One region of the Peribacillus sp. NJ4 genome, then DNA from elsewhere that is predicted to be linked to it. Evidence: riboswitches for the same ligand, from Rfam matches in the RefSeq annotation. Region 1 holds a riboswitch; each other region holds the start of a gene.
The links. A riboswitch is a leader RNA that binds a small molecule or an ion and turns the genes downstream of it on or off. The one in region 1 is predicted to bind thiamine pyrophosphate.
Positions count from the first base shown of each region.

Region 1 (4,290 bases):
TTCTCGATTAGATACCATTTTGCCCTCCATACTGTAGGAAAATGAATTTACTTTTGACCCAGAAATTAATGTATTAGAAAAAAATTACAAAATATTAAAATAATTACATCTTGCTTTTATGATAACAGATTAGAGTTCTTTTAACATGTGTCAATTGGATAAATATTCGTCAATCAATCGATAAATACCTTTTTTGACACAGTTTTATTACAGTGATTACATGAATTAATAATAAAAAAAGGTATCCGTAAAGTTAATGACGGTTACCTTTTTTTATGAAATGTATATGGTTCGATATGAACGATCACATGCTGGATATTATATTCCTTCAAAAGATTCTCTTCGATTTTAACCGTAATATCGTGACCTTGGATGACGGTCAAAAGAGGGTTAACATGAACAGTAGTTTCGAGCAGGATTTCACTTCCGTGCATACGGGCCTTAATTTCACTCATGTCTTTAACACCTTCTGTCAATATAATGGTTTGTCCGATCTTTTGCAGGAGCTGCTCGTCGAAACCATCGGTTAAAGAGATGGAGGCATCCCGAAAGATATCCCAGGCCGTTTTGCATATGATGATCCCCACGACTGCTGCAGCTATTGCATCAAGCCAAGGGATTCCCATCTTAGTACCGATGATTCCAATGAAAGCACCAACACTGACAAGGGCATCGGAACGATTATCCTGTGCAACGGCGTAGATGGAAGAGCTGTTGATCTTTTTACTTAATGCTAAGTTATAACGGTAGATTCCGTACATGAAGATTGCAGAGAATAGGGCGACATAACCGGTAAGCATATTGGGAACGGTTGTTGAATCTTGCTGGAAGAAGGATTCTATAGCACTGAATACAACCTGCAGGCCTACGGTGATCATGATGAAGGCAGCTACCAACGAGGCTACGGTTTCCGCCCGTAAATGTCCATATGAATGATTATCATCTGGAGGTCTCTTCGAAATTTTCAACCCAATCAATACGGCTATGGAAGCGATGATATCGGTCGTATTATTTAAACCATCTGCCCAAAGTCCTTTAGAATCACCGAAATAACCAAATGACAATTTAAGGGCAGACAAGAAGATGTAAGCGGCGATGCTTATGTAGGCGCCTTTTTCAGCTGAAATCGAATGTTTATCCATGTCCATTCCCTCCCCAATGTAAATTAGGCTTAATAAAGATATCAAAACAAACCTTAGTGAGTCTATAGAAAAATTGTCGTATTTAGCCATCTAACTTGGTTAATTGCAGATGTATTGAAGGTATGTAAAGAAGTTGTTTATAAGAAAGAATATCTCCATAAAATGGGAATAACAAGTTGTTGACATATCCAATTTCTTTAGTTGTCAATTAAAGAAACTAGTAGTATATTCTAACCGAGGATCGAAAAATAAATACTTCCACAAGGGGAGCCAAAAAGGCTGAGAGTGAACGGTTGAGTTCAGACCCTATGAACCTGATAGTTAGCACTAGCGTATGGATGTGGTTTTGGATACAAGCAATACTGGGCATCCATTACCGCCCCGGTGTTGCTTTTTTTGCGCAAAATTGGCAGGGGGAACTCATGGACACTTTTTCATTTTTGGAGAAAGGAGTGGCATGATGAAAAATAAAACGTTATTCATGACAGAGGTCGCCATTTTTGCTTCATTGGCTTTATTACTGGATATGGTCTCTGGATTCATTTTTTCAAGAATCTGGCCTCAAGGGGGTTCGATTTCAATAGCCATGGTACCTATTTTTCTGATGGCATATCGTTGGGGCATAAAAGGTGGGATGTTAGCCGGATTGTTACTTGGACTATTGCAGATTGTAAGTGGTACAGCATGGATCGGAACACCGATTCAAGGCTTCATTGATTATTATCTTGCCTTTATGGTTGTCGGGATATCCGGTGTATTCATGAACAAGTTTGTAAACAGCTATAAAGAGGAAAAGCGTTCCAAAGCGAAATTATACGGGATTGGTGGCATGTTTTTGGGCAGCTTCCTGAGGTTTCTCTGTCATTTCACTTCTGGAATCGTGTTTTTTGGATCTGCAGCGCCAAAAGGACAGCCAGTAGCGGTTTATTCATTCATTTATAATGGGACTTATATGCTGATCAGTTTTATTTTATCGGCCATTGTGGTGATGATGTTATATTCGGCAGCTTCAAATGTATTACTGAAAAAAGCCTATTAACAAGAAAGCCGGATTCTACAAGAATCCGGCTTTTTTTCGGAGAATGACCAAACGATACGTACAGGGCGAACTGGCTCAATCTCATTTTGCAATGAATACCGAACAGGGGGCGTTTTTCGCAATTGAACTACTTGTACTTCCAAGAAAGAATTTTTCCAAACCGCTTTTAGAGCTATTGCCGACGACGATGAGGTCGGCCGCAGTTCTTTCTGCATATTCACATATGCTATCTGGCGCATGTCCTTCCAATATCTCGAATTTCCCCTTTACTTGACATTCACTTAGCAATCTCAACGTATTACTTTCTGCGTTCCGAACACTATTCTCGATGGGGGAAGGGGTGTCAATTACCTTTTGTTCTCGCTGTTCAACTTCAACGACGGGATGTGTCTGGACGGGATCGACATAAAATCCTGCAGCGGGTACGAATCCAGGAGCTGTGACGTTTCCCATGATACTCTGTTCAACCTTATCATTTAGGACATGGACTACGGTCAGTTCAGCTTCAGGAAATGCCTTTTTGATTGTTGCTCCATATTCCACGGCCTGTGTACTCTCTTCATTTCCATCAAAAGCGACGACAATATTTTTTACGTCTTTCATAATATCATCTCTCCCATTTATAAGTCTTTAAGGTGTTATACCCACTTTTAAATGGCTTCACGCCTTTAATTGGTATATAGATCGCCAATTACGGGTAAAGGATAGATACGAGCATTGTTAAAATGGTTGGATGAAATCCTGGTCCTTCAATTAGTTGGCGTGCTTTATTTTTCATTCGGAAGGAATATCATCAGCAAGGAAGCCGGTACGCGAGTATAGTGTTAAAAGAAAAAGCGACTGAGCTGCGGCCTTTTAGTCAATCGACGAGTTTTCTTTAATAAAAAGGGTAAAATATTTTTAATGAAACATGTCGCAGATGGGAAAATGGGGGTACAAATGAGAGGGTTAGTGAAATTAGTTCTAATTATAATATTGGCGATTGTGGTTTTAGGCGCCGGTTCACTCTTGTATTTCAGGCAGGGTGCAGATATAAGCCATCTTGAAAATAATCTTCAGCAACCGACAGGAATCTATGATCTGGATGGGAATCTTGCCAGTACGATCACGGCAAATAAATCCGAAGGTGTTGCGATAGATGAAATACCGGAACATATGAAACAAGCGGTGGTTTCCATTGAGGATCACCGTTTTTATGAACATCACGGTATAGATTATCAAGGGATCTTGCGAGCCTTGGTTAAAAATGCGAAGGCTGGAAGTGTTGTTGAAGGCGGGAGCACGCTCACCCAGCAGCTTGTGAAAATCACGATGCTGGAATCGGATCGAACATTGAAGAGGAAGATAGGAGAGTTTTTTCTAGCCCAGGAAGTTGAAAATCAATATACGAAAGATGAAATTCTGGAAATGTATTTGAATCAAGTTTATTTTGGCCATGGGGCATGGGGAATCAAAAAAGCTGCAAATATTTATTTTTCCAAAGAGGTCTCTGAATTGACCGTTGCCGAGGGAGCCTTGCTGGCGGGTGTCATTAATCTACCATCCAAACTTGATCCATATAAGAATTTGGACGGAGCAGTGAAACGGCGTGATTTGGTTCTTTCCAGAATGGCGGAACATGGTTATTTGACGAAAGATGAAGAAGCAGCCGCAAAAAAAGATTCGGTGACACTTCTTATGGGGGAGAAGGAAACCGATCCATTAAGAGGTAAGTATCCATATTATGTTGATCATGTTTTATCGGAAGCATCGAGTAAATATGGAATTAAGCTTGAGGAACTGCTTTCAAAGGGCTATAAAATTTACACTACACTGGATCAATCCATGCAGCAGGCTACAGAATCCGTGTATGCGAATGAAGCCAATTTTCCAGTTGGAACGAGTACAGAGCAAATGGTTCAAAGCGGGTCAGTCCTCCTTGATCCTGAAACGGGCGGGATAAAGGCACTAGTCGGTGGGAGAGGTGAGCATCAATTCATGGGATATAACCGGGCAACCCAGCTGTCAAGATCTCCGGGTTCATCCATTAAACCACTTGTCGTTTACACTCCAGCGGTTGAGGAGGGATACGATATCACTGACCCTTTAAAGGATGAAAAAATGAGCTTC
Region 1 covers NZ_JAUCFQ010000001.1:4,312,992-4,317,281, reverse strand. The annotation lists gene QUF94_RS21500 (histidine kinase N-terminal domain-containing protein) at 1-18, opposite strand, end outside; gene QUF94_RS21495 (cation diffusion facilitator family transporter) at 264-1,148, opposite strand; TPP riboswitch at 1,396-1,498, shown strand; gene thiT (energy-coupled thiamine transporter ThiT) at 1,603-2,181, shown strand; gene QUF94_RS21485 (universal stress protein) at 2,263-2,784, opposite strand; gene QUF94_RS21480 (transglycosylase domain-containing protein) at 3,085-4,290, shown strand, end outside.

Region 2 (4,290 bases), 2.8 Mb from region 1:
GCCCAAGGATTGTGACAAATTCCCCATCTCCCACATGGAAATCCATATTCTCTAAAATATTCTGTTTACCATCGAAAGAATAGGAGACATCTTTAATTTCCAGCTTCATCCTTTGCACCCTCCTTTATCTTCCATGAAACTAAGTGTTTCTCGAGGAAGGTGATGATCCCAAAAAAGAGCAAGCTCATTCCCATAATGATGAAAATGGCAACAAACACCCGATCTGTCCTGAACGCAGAGGAAGCGAGCGTCATATAAACACCAATCCCCGACTTTGCCCCAAGCCATTCCGAAATAACCGCACCCATTACACTATAGGTGGCCGAAATTTTCAGGCCCGAGAAAATGAACGGGATCGAGTGAGGAAGTTCAAGCTTCCAAAATAACTGGTTTTTTCCCGCTCCCATCATCTTGAAATAATGCTTGAGTTCGTATGGTGTCTGGCGAAAACCGTCCAATGAAGCAACCGCAACCGGAAAAAAACATACTAGCGAAATGACGATTAACTTAGGCATCATGCCAAAGCCAAACCAAATTACTAAAAGCGGTGCCAAAACTATGATAGGTATATTTTGTGATAGTATGAGCAGAGGGTAAACCGCGTCCTTCACGCCTGGAAACAGATGTAGGATTGCCGCGATTAATAATCCAATGCAGCTTCCAATAAAAAAACCCGATAACGCAAGCTCAGTTGTTGATGTAAGGTGACCAAAAAGATTCTGGGACGACTCAATTCCTTCAATGAAAATGGCCGACGGAGCGGGAAGCAGCCATTTTTCAACCTTTAATAAGACTGTCACTGACTCCCATATTATCAGCAACAATAATAAAAGAAAGAAGGGAGCCCCCTTCTTCCAAATTCCCCTTCCGGTCATGCCCGATATTTCTCCGTTAACGTATCCATCGTAATTCCGCTCGGCTGAAATAATATTTTCACTTGGGATATGACATTCGGCGAGCCTAATTCAATCATTCTTACATTCATTTTTTCTATCACGGCAAAAAGTTCGGAAAGCTCACCCTCCATTGTCGTTTCAAGCGGGTGAACCTCATACTTGACACCTGATTCATCAATGATCTTGATTGCTTCGTCGACCAAAGGGATGACATCCCCTTTAGGAATGATTTGTATACTAATTAATGAATTGGCCATTGTATTTCCTCCTATTTTGGTAAAAATTCATTGGTAAATGCTTTTTCAGGATTGAAATCACCTTCAAGAAGCTTATTTTCCGTCATCCAATCACTGTAATTCTTCCAAATTTCAAGCTTTTGTTCACCCCAACGCGGAGCATCATCCTGATACTTAGCTGCAAGCCACTCCTGGCTTTTCTTCACTAGTTTTGCATCAAGATCCGGGGCAGACTTAATTAGCATGTCTGCTGCATCACCAGGGTTCTTTATCGCAAACTGGTACCCTTTCGAAGCTGCATGAACGAATGCTTTAACAGTCTCGGGATCCTCTTTTATCATCTTTTCATTCGTTGTCAAAACAGGTGTATAGTAATCGAGCTTATCCGAGTATTCGGTTAAGTAAACCATATTAAGCTTTTCATTTCGCAACTCAGCCTCAATACCTGTCCACCCATAATATATCCAGGCAAAATCTATATCCCTTTTAACCGAAGTGAAAAAATCCGTGTCTCCTGTATTCACTATATCCACTTTATTTACATCCGCATTTTCTTCTTTCATGAGTGAATCAATGATGGCCTTTTCAACCGGAGACCCCCAGCCACCATATGTTTTCCCTTCAAAATCCTTGGGTGTTTTAATGTTTTTTGCCTCAGGTGAAGCAAATCCAGATGTATTGTGCTGGATAACAGCAGCTACCGAAACAATCGGGACGCCTTGCACGCGGGCCTGCGTAATGCCCTCCTGGTAGCCCACGCCAAATTCGGATTTCCCTGAAGCGACAAGCTTATCAGCTCCAGCTTCACCTGGCATGATAATATCCACATCCAGACCTTGTTCTTTAAAATATCCTTTTTCCTTGGCTACATACAAACCTGTATGGTTTGTATTCGGTGTCCAATCGAGCACGACCGATACCTTTTTTAATTCTTTATTGCCTTCATTTTTAGATGCTTCTTCTTTTTCATTAGTTCCGCCTGCACCGCATCCAGCCAAAAGGTACAACGAAGTCAACAGTGGTAAAAATTTATTCAAGTTATTATCCTCCTACACATCATATAAGATCCATATGCCGGAACCATAATGGGGCGCCAGGGTCTATAAAAATACAAAAAACGCCCGAAGATGAATTCGGACGTTAACATACAAAACAGAAAGTCAGTAATAATATGTTCCCTCCGCTGGCATCATCCAGATCAGGTTCAAAGAGTCAGCATCTAAAGGACGCAATCTCAGCCAGCTTTACTGGCCCCCCTACATTTCTCGCACATATGAACTTTTCTCTCTCATTATATCAATTCATTCAGAAAAGGGAATACTAATTTGCTCCTTCTCCCTAATTGGAAAGGTATTCCTCCTAAATGTTTAGCACAGCCACCAAAACATCTTTTTGGAAAATGATAATCATTGTAAGCAAAATGATCATCCCTCTTGCCATACCAATCATTCTCGGTTGCCATGATGCCTGAAATGCTCCAAATGGTCATTTCTTTGCATGCATTCATATAATGAGCATTACCTGTAGACTTTTTTGTGTACTGGTTTTATAAACCCTTCATTTCATAAACAAAAGGTGGATATGATCATGATAAAGATTAATCACAAATGGTTAGATGTCAGTCAAATCCAACCAGGTGTAGCATCTGATACATCGCTTGAAATTCTCCAATTGCTGGCGGAAGATTCTAACGTTTTTGAATACCGGAACTTCGGATACCTTAATTTCGATATACAACTGAGGCACCGAGTCATCGAGGCCGCCATTTCGTTAGATAAAAGCAGTCCAGAATTTTCCACGCTTGATGAATCGGCAAGCAATGAACAATATTGGCGCGTTTCAAAGGATGGCACATTTACCCTTCAGCCAGGGATTCCCCCTCATGCCGCACTCCTGGACATTTTCTTGAATGGAAGGCTTTACGCCTTCGAATGCGGTACAGCGATAGTCGTCACTTTTTTAAAGGCCATTTTGGATTTAATCGGTCCTAGGAATTTTGACTATCTTTTTTCAAACGTATTTCTATATAACTTTCGCCCTCCAAGCAATATGGCTCTTGATATTCATCAAGGAACGGATTATTTACCAGGGGATTGCGTTTACTTCGAAAACCCTGATCACGACTTGGAAACTCCTGAATGGCAAGGTGAAAATGCCATATTATTAGGGAACAACCTCTTTTATGGACACGGGATCGGGATTACCACTGCACAGGGAATCATCGATGAATTAAATAGCAATAGAAAGCCGAACGCCACCATATCGGCATTCCTGACAACGCATATCATTAACTTGGATAGTTCCTTCTATAGCCAATTCCTGGAAAATAACCCTCGTGCAATGCCCGTTCACAGTCCTGTCAGCCTTTCCAATTGTATTGTTTCTGAAATAGGTCCGAAGATTTACCTTTCATGACCCTGGCATTTCCCCTATGCCGTAAAACCGTTTTATTATATACCGGCATAAAAAAATGCTTGGGAGAGATCTCCCAAGCATTTTTTCTTATTCACGCACCAATATTCCCTTTGCCTTTAAACCTTCGGGCACTTGCCTGACCCCATTTCGTAATGGATAGCGTATAAACCGCCAAGGCTGACCATATGAATAAAAACGCTAAAAGATGCGCTTTGGTAAAACTTTCATGATAGACGAATACCCCGATCAATAAGGATAAGGTCGGAGCGATATACTGAAAAATTCCCAGCATCGATAACGGGATCTTCTCCGCCCCTTTTGCAAAATATAAAAGTGGCAAGGCCGTGACAATCCCACCGCCCACCAACAGCAAGCTTGTGCTTCCCGCTGTAAAGAATTGCATTTCTGATTGGTTCATCAAGTATATCAGGTAACCCAGGGCCAGAGGCGTTACCATCATCGTTTCGAGCGTCAGCCCGATCGCCGACTCGGCCTTGATCATTTTTTTTGCCAGACCATATAATCCAAAGGTCATGGCCAAAACAAGAGAGACCCACGGGATCGTACCGAAATGAATGCCAAGGATCAAGACTCCGATTCCTGCAAGCAGGAACGATATGATTTGTGCTCCGCTCAATTTTTCTTTTAAGACTATCACACCCAATAGTACACTGACTAGCGGGTTGATATAATATCCAAGGCTCGTGTCGAGGATCCGTCCTGAGTTAACGGCCCAGATGAAC
Region 2 covers NZ_JAUCFQ010000001.1:1,542,041-1,546,330, reverse strand. The annotation lists gene QUF94_RS07775 (ABC transporter ATP-binding protein) at 1-109, opposite strand, end outside; gene QUF94_RS07770 (ABC transporter permease) at 93-875, opposite strand; gene QUF94_RS07765 (thiamine-binding protein) at 872-1,153, opposite strand; gene QUF94_RS07760 (ABC transporter substrate-binding protein) at 1,165-2,169, opposite strand; TPP riboswitch at 2,291-2,400, opposite strand; gene QUF94_RS07755 (protein-glutamine gamma-glutamyltransferase) at 2,720-3,547, shown strand; gene rarD (EamA family transporter RarD) at 3,639-4,290, opposite strand, start outside.
Region 2: another riboswitch for thiamine pyrophosphate. It lies ahead of QUF94_RS07760 (ABC transporter substrate-binding protein); the one in region 1 lies ahead of thiT (energy-coupled thiamine transporter ThiT).

Region 3 (4,290 bases), 280 kb from region 1:
CTTTACAAAGGGGGATAGGGATGTTCTGATCGTGAGTCATGCCGCCCTCATGATATATATGAGGAAAGAGTTGATCCGACGGGGGTTCACCGGTCCAAAATTCAAGATTGCAAGTAATGGAAAGCTGTATGTATTCGAAAGATGATAAGTGAATAAATATAGGGTTTTCCATCAGAAAAGGTAAGTCTGATGTCCATCATACATTTTGCTGATTTAAAGAAAGATGCAGGGATTTTCCGAATAATTATTCTTTTTCCATTGGTTGTGGTTTATTATTGTAATAGTGTAATTTTTACGAATTCAATAATAGGGAAAGAGGGTGGACATTTTGGTGAAGGCAGTTTTTTTTGATTTAGATGATACATTACTATGGGATCAGAAAAGTGTAAAAGAGGCTTTTGTTTCTACATGCGAAGTGGCTAAGGAGAAATATGATTTGAATGTCGACGAGTTTGAAGAAGCTGTGCGGAAGGAAGCGCGTGAGCTTTATTCTTCTTACGACACATATGCATTTACTCAAATGATCGGTATCAACCCATTTGAGGGGCTATGGGGAAATTTTCAGGATGATCATGATGAATTCCGGAAGATGGCCGGGATTGCACCGGCTTATCGGAAAGAAGCTTGGACGAGAGGCTTAAAGGCATTAGGGATCGATGACCCGGAATTTGGGCTTGAACTGGCAGAACGTTTCCCGGCCGAGAGACGTAAAAAGCCATTTATTTATGAAGAATCATTCCGTGTGTTAGATGAATTAAAAGGGAAGTACAAATTGCTATTGCTTACGAACGGGTCTCCTGAACTGCAAAATACCAAACTTGAAATTACGCCTGAACTAGTTCCTTATTTCGACCAAATCGTCATTTCAGGTGCGTTTGGAAGAGGTAAACCGGATGCCTCCATTTTTGAGCATGCTTTGGAAATCATGGAGCTGGATAAGGATGAAGTATTGATGGTGGGCGATAATTTAATGACGGATATCCTTGGAGCGTCACGGGTAGGCATAAAGTCCGTTTGGATAAATCGCCATGATAAGGAACGGAATGAGGTGCTTCCAACCTATGAAATCAAGCATTTAGAGGAGCTTTTCCCAATCCTTGAGAGCCTGTAAAATTACTCTTCAAGTAACGAATTTTGGAGAGTTTGAATAAAATATTAGGTCTTTCAAATTATATACAGAATGAAAAGGGTGATATATAGTTACCTTGTAATCAATTAATTTATTTAGACTAGGGGTGTCCAATAAAAGTTGGGCTGAGAGAGAAGCGCTTAAGCTTCTTAACCCTCAGGACCTGATCTGGTTCATACCAGCGTGGGGAAGTTAGAATCTACTAAACAATGACCATTTCAATTGGTCATTTCTGTAGTCATACTAACGTTAGCCGGGTCTTAAATATGAGACCTGGCTTTTTCGTGCGAAATGGATTGGATTTTGTCCTTTTTAAATGAACTTAAAAAGGAGAAATGAAATCATGAGTAATTCAGTAAATGACATGAACGTTTCAATTATGTCCAGTTTTGCTGGGAGTAAAAAAGTGTATGTTGAGGGATCTAGACCTGATATTAAAGTACCTATGCGTGAAATTAAGCTAAGTCCGACTACAGGGGCATTCGGGGAAGAGGAGAATCTGCCTTTACGAGTTTATGACACAAGCGGTTTCTATACGGATTCAGAATATCCCATTGATATTCATAAAGGTCTTGCCCCGATTAGACGCAACTGGGTCCTGGAACGGGAAGACGTTGAAGAGTATGAAGGACGTGAAATAAAACCAGAAGATAATGGGTATAGAAAAGTGGATTCACAATCCAAAGTCGAAATATTTCCGGGATTGAAAAGAAAACCATTGCGTGCGATGGAAGGGCAAAACGTAACGCAGCTCCATTATGCCCGTAAAGGTATCGTTACCCCAGAAATGGAATTCATTTCGATCAGGGAAAATGTTGCCCCTGAGTTTGTAAGAGAAGAGGTAGCTAGCGGACGGGCGATCATTCCGGCAAATATTAACCATCCTGAAAGTGAGCCCATGATCATCGGACGGAATTTTCATGTGAAAATAAATGCGAATATCGGAAATTCAGCTGTTAGTTCATCGATCGAAGATGAAGTGGAAAAAATGACTTGGGCTACACGTTGGGGAGCCGACAACATAATGGATCTTTCCACCGGAAAGAATATTCACACGACCCGAGAATGGATTATCAGGAATTCACCTGTGCCAGTTGGAACTGTTCCGATATATCAAGCATTGGAAAAAGTGAATGGAGTCGCGGAAGATTTAAATTGGGAAGTTTTTAGGGATACATTAATCGAGCAGGCCGAGCAAGGTGTCGATTACTTTACCATACACGCTGGTGTGCTTTTGCGATATATCCCTTTAACAGCAAAGCGAGTTACGGGAATTGTTTCCCGAGGGGGCTCCATCATGGCACAATGGTGCTTGGCCCACCACCAAGAAAGCTTTCTCTATACTCACTTTGAAGAGATTTGTGAAATCATGAAGGCATATGATGTCTCTTTCTCATTAGGCGACGGCCTCCGTCCTGGATCCATTGCAGATGCAAACGATGAGGCTCAATTTGCTGAATTGGAAACATTGGGGGAACTGACGAAGATTGCATGGAAGCACGATGTTCAAGTCATGGTTGAGGGACCCGGTCACGTACCTATGCATTTGATTAAAGAAAATATGGATAAGCAGCTGGAAGTGTGTCAAGAAGCACCATTCTATACCCTGGGACCATTAACAACGGATATAGCACCTGGATACGATCATATTACTTCTGCAATTGGTGCTGCCATGATTGGATGGTTTGGAACTGCCATGCTTTGTTATGTGACACCGAAAGAGCATCTGGGACTTCCGAATAAAGAAGATGTTCGAGTAGGGGTCATTACCTATAAAATTGCAGCCCACGCAGCTGACCTTGCAAAAGGCCATCCGCATGCACAAAAACGGGATGATGCCCTTTCTAAGGCTAGATTCGAATTTCGTTGGAGAGATCAGTTCAATCTTTCTCTCGACCCTGAAAGGGCGGTTGAATATCACGATGAAACTCTACCGGCTGAAGGTGCCAAAACAGCCCATTTCTGTTCAATGTGCGGACCTAAATTCTGTAGTATGAGAATCTCACAGGACATCCGTGATTTGGCGAAAGAAAAGGGTCTGGGTTTTGAGTCGGTAATCGATGAAGGGCTTAAAGAAAAAGCCAATGAATTTAGGAAAACGGACGGAAAAATCTATCAATGATTCGGACGAGAGGGAGAATTCGATGAATCGGGTAACCCAGATAAAAGTTGAAATGAAACAGTTGGAAACTCAATTGGAACAGCTGAAAAGAGAGCTGAACATTTTTCGGGAGAATTGTAATCATGAATTTGTAAAAAATGATTATAGTCAAGAATGCACAAAGTGCCACTTAATCGAAAGTCTGCAATGGTAGTGATTCATTAATCGTCCTTTCAACCGAAATCAACTCCTTAATCATGTTGGAGATTCAGCCAACATGTTTAAGGGGATATTTCATCAATGTTTTACAAACTTGTTTTATTTTTGAAGAGGAGGAGGGATTCAACCATCCTTTTTCCTTATTTAATCTTAGGAAATCAGCACTCAATGCCGCTTTTTTGTATGGAATTGTGCAAACATTCCCGCAATATCTTCGCGGATGCATTGACCCATAATCTGGCTGCAAGCAACTAATCCTACACCAATATCAATGGATACTGAAGTGGAGATTTCAGGATCTTGAAGACGTGCCCCCACCGGAATATCCTCTAAATTAGCTTTAGGCCTTTCAGGTGGTGATGGAGGCAGTCCTACGTTATTTTCTTTTAATAATAATTCAATTTGGTCATTTTCCTGTTTACCTTGATTGATCACTTCTACAAGTAATTTATGTATGCCCTTATCACCAGTATGATTAAGCATGGTTTGATGACATGCAATCAAACCTTTTGTTGTTGTTAGAAATGCCCATGTTCCAAATACCTCACCATAATGCATAGGCTCTTCTTTTGGATTTCCGCTTAAAATCCCCATAATCATTATATATTTGTACTGCGTGAACGAATTTAAGTTGCCCTATACTTAATCATTTTTGAGATTATTTGAGGGCTTTTTATACTAACCTTTTATTCCTTGCAGCCATTCTTGATAACATTCATCACAGAGCATTTCATTTCTATCCGTGTCAGTAACTTGAAACGTTACAACATGGATTTTTTTTTCTTCTGTGTCGTCAGTACAATAGAAGCATTTATGTGTCATTAGAAATCCTCCCATACAT
Region 3 covers NZ_JAUCFQ010000001.1:4,595,557-4,599,846, reverse strand. The annotation lists gene QUF94_RS22880 (histidine phosphatase family protein) at 1-145, shown strand, start outside; gene QUF94_RS22875 (HAD family hydrolase) at 329-1,111, shown strand; TPP riboswitch at 1,222-1,336, shown strand; gene thiC (phosphomethylpyrimidine synthase ThiC) at 1,470-3,251, shown strand; partial or broken gene QUF94_RS22865 (DUF3231 family protein) at 3,549-4,043, opposite strand; gene QUF94_RS22860 (hypothetical protein) at 4,128-4,271, opposite strand.
Region 3: another riboswitch for thiamine pyrophosphate. It lies ahead of thiC (phosphomethylpyrimidine synthase ThiC); the one in region 1 lies ahead of thiT (energy-coupled thiamine transporter ThiT).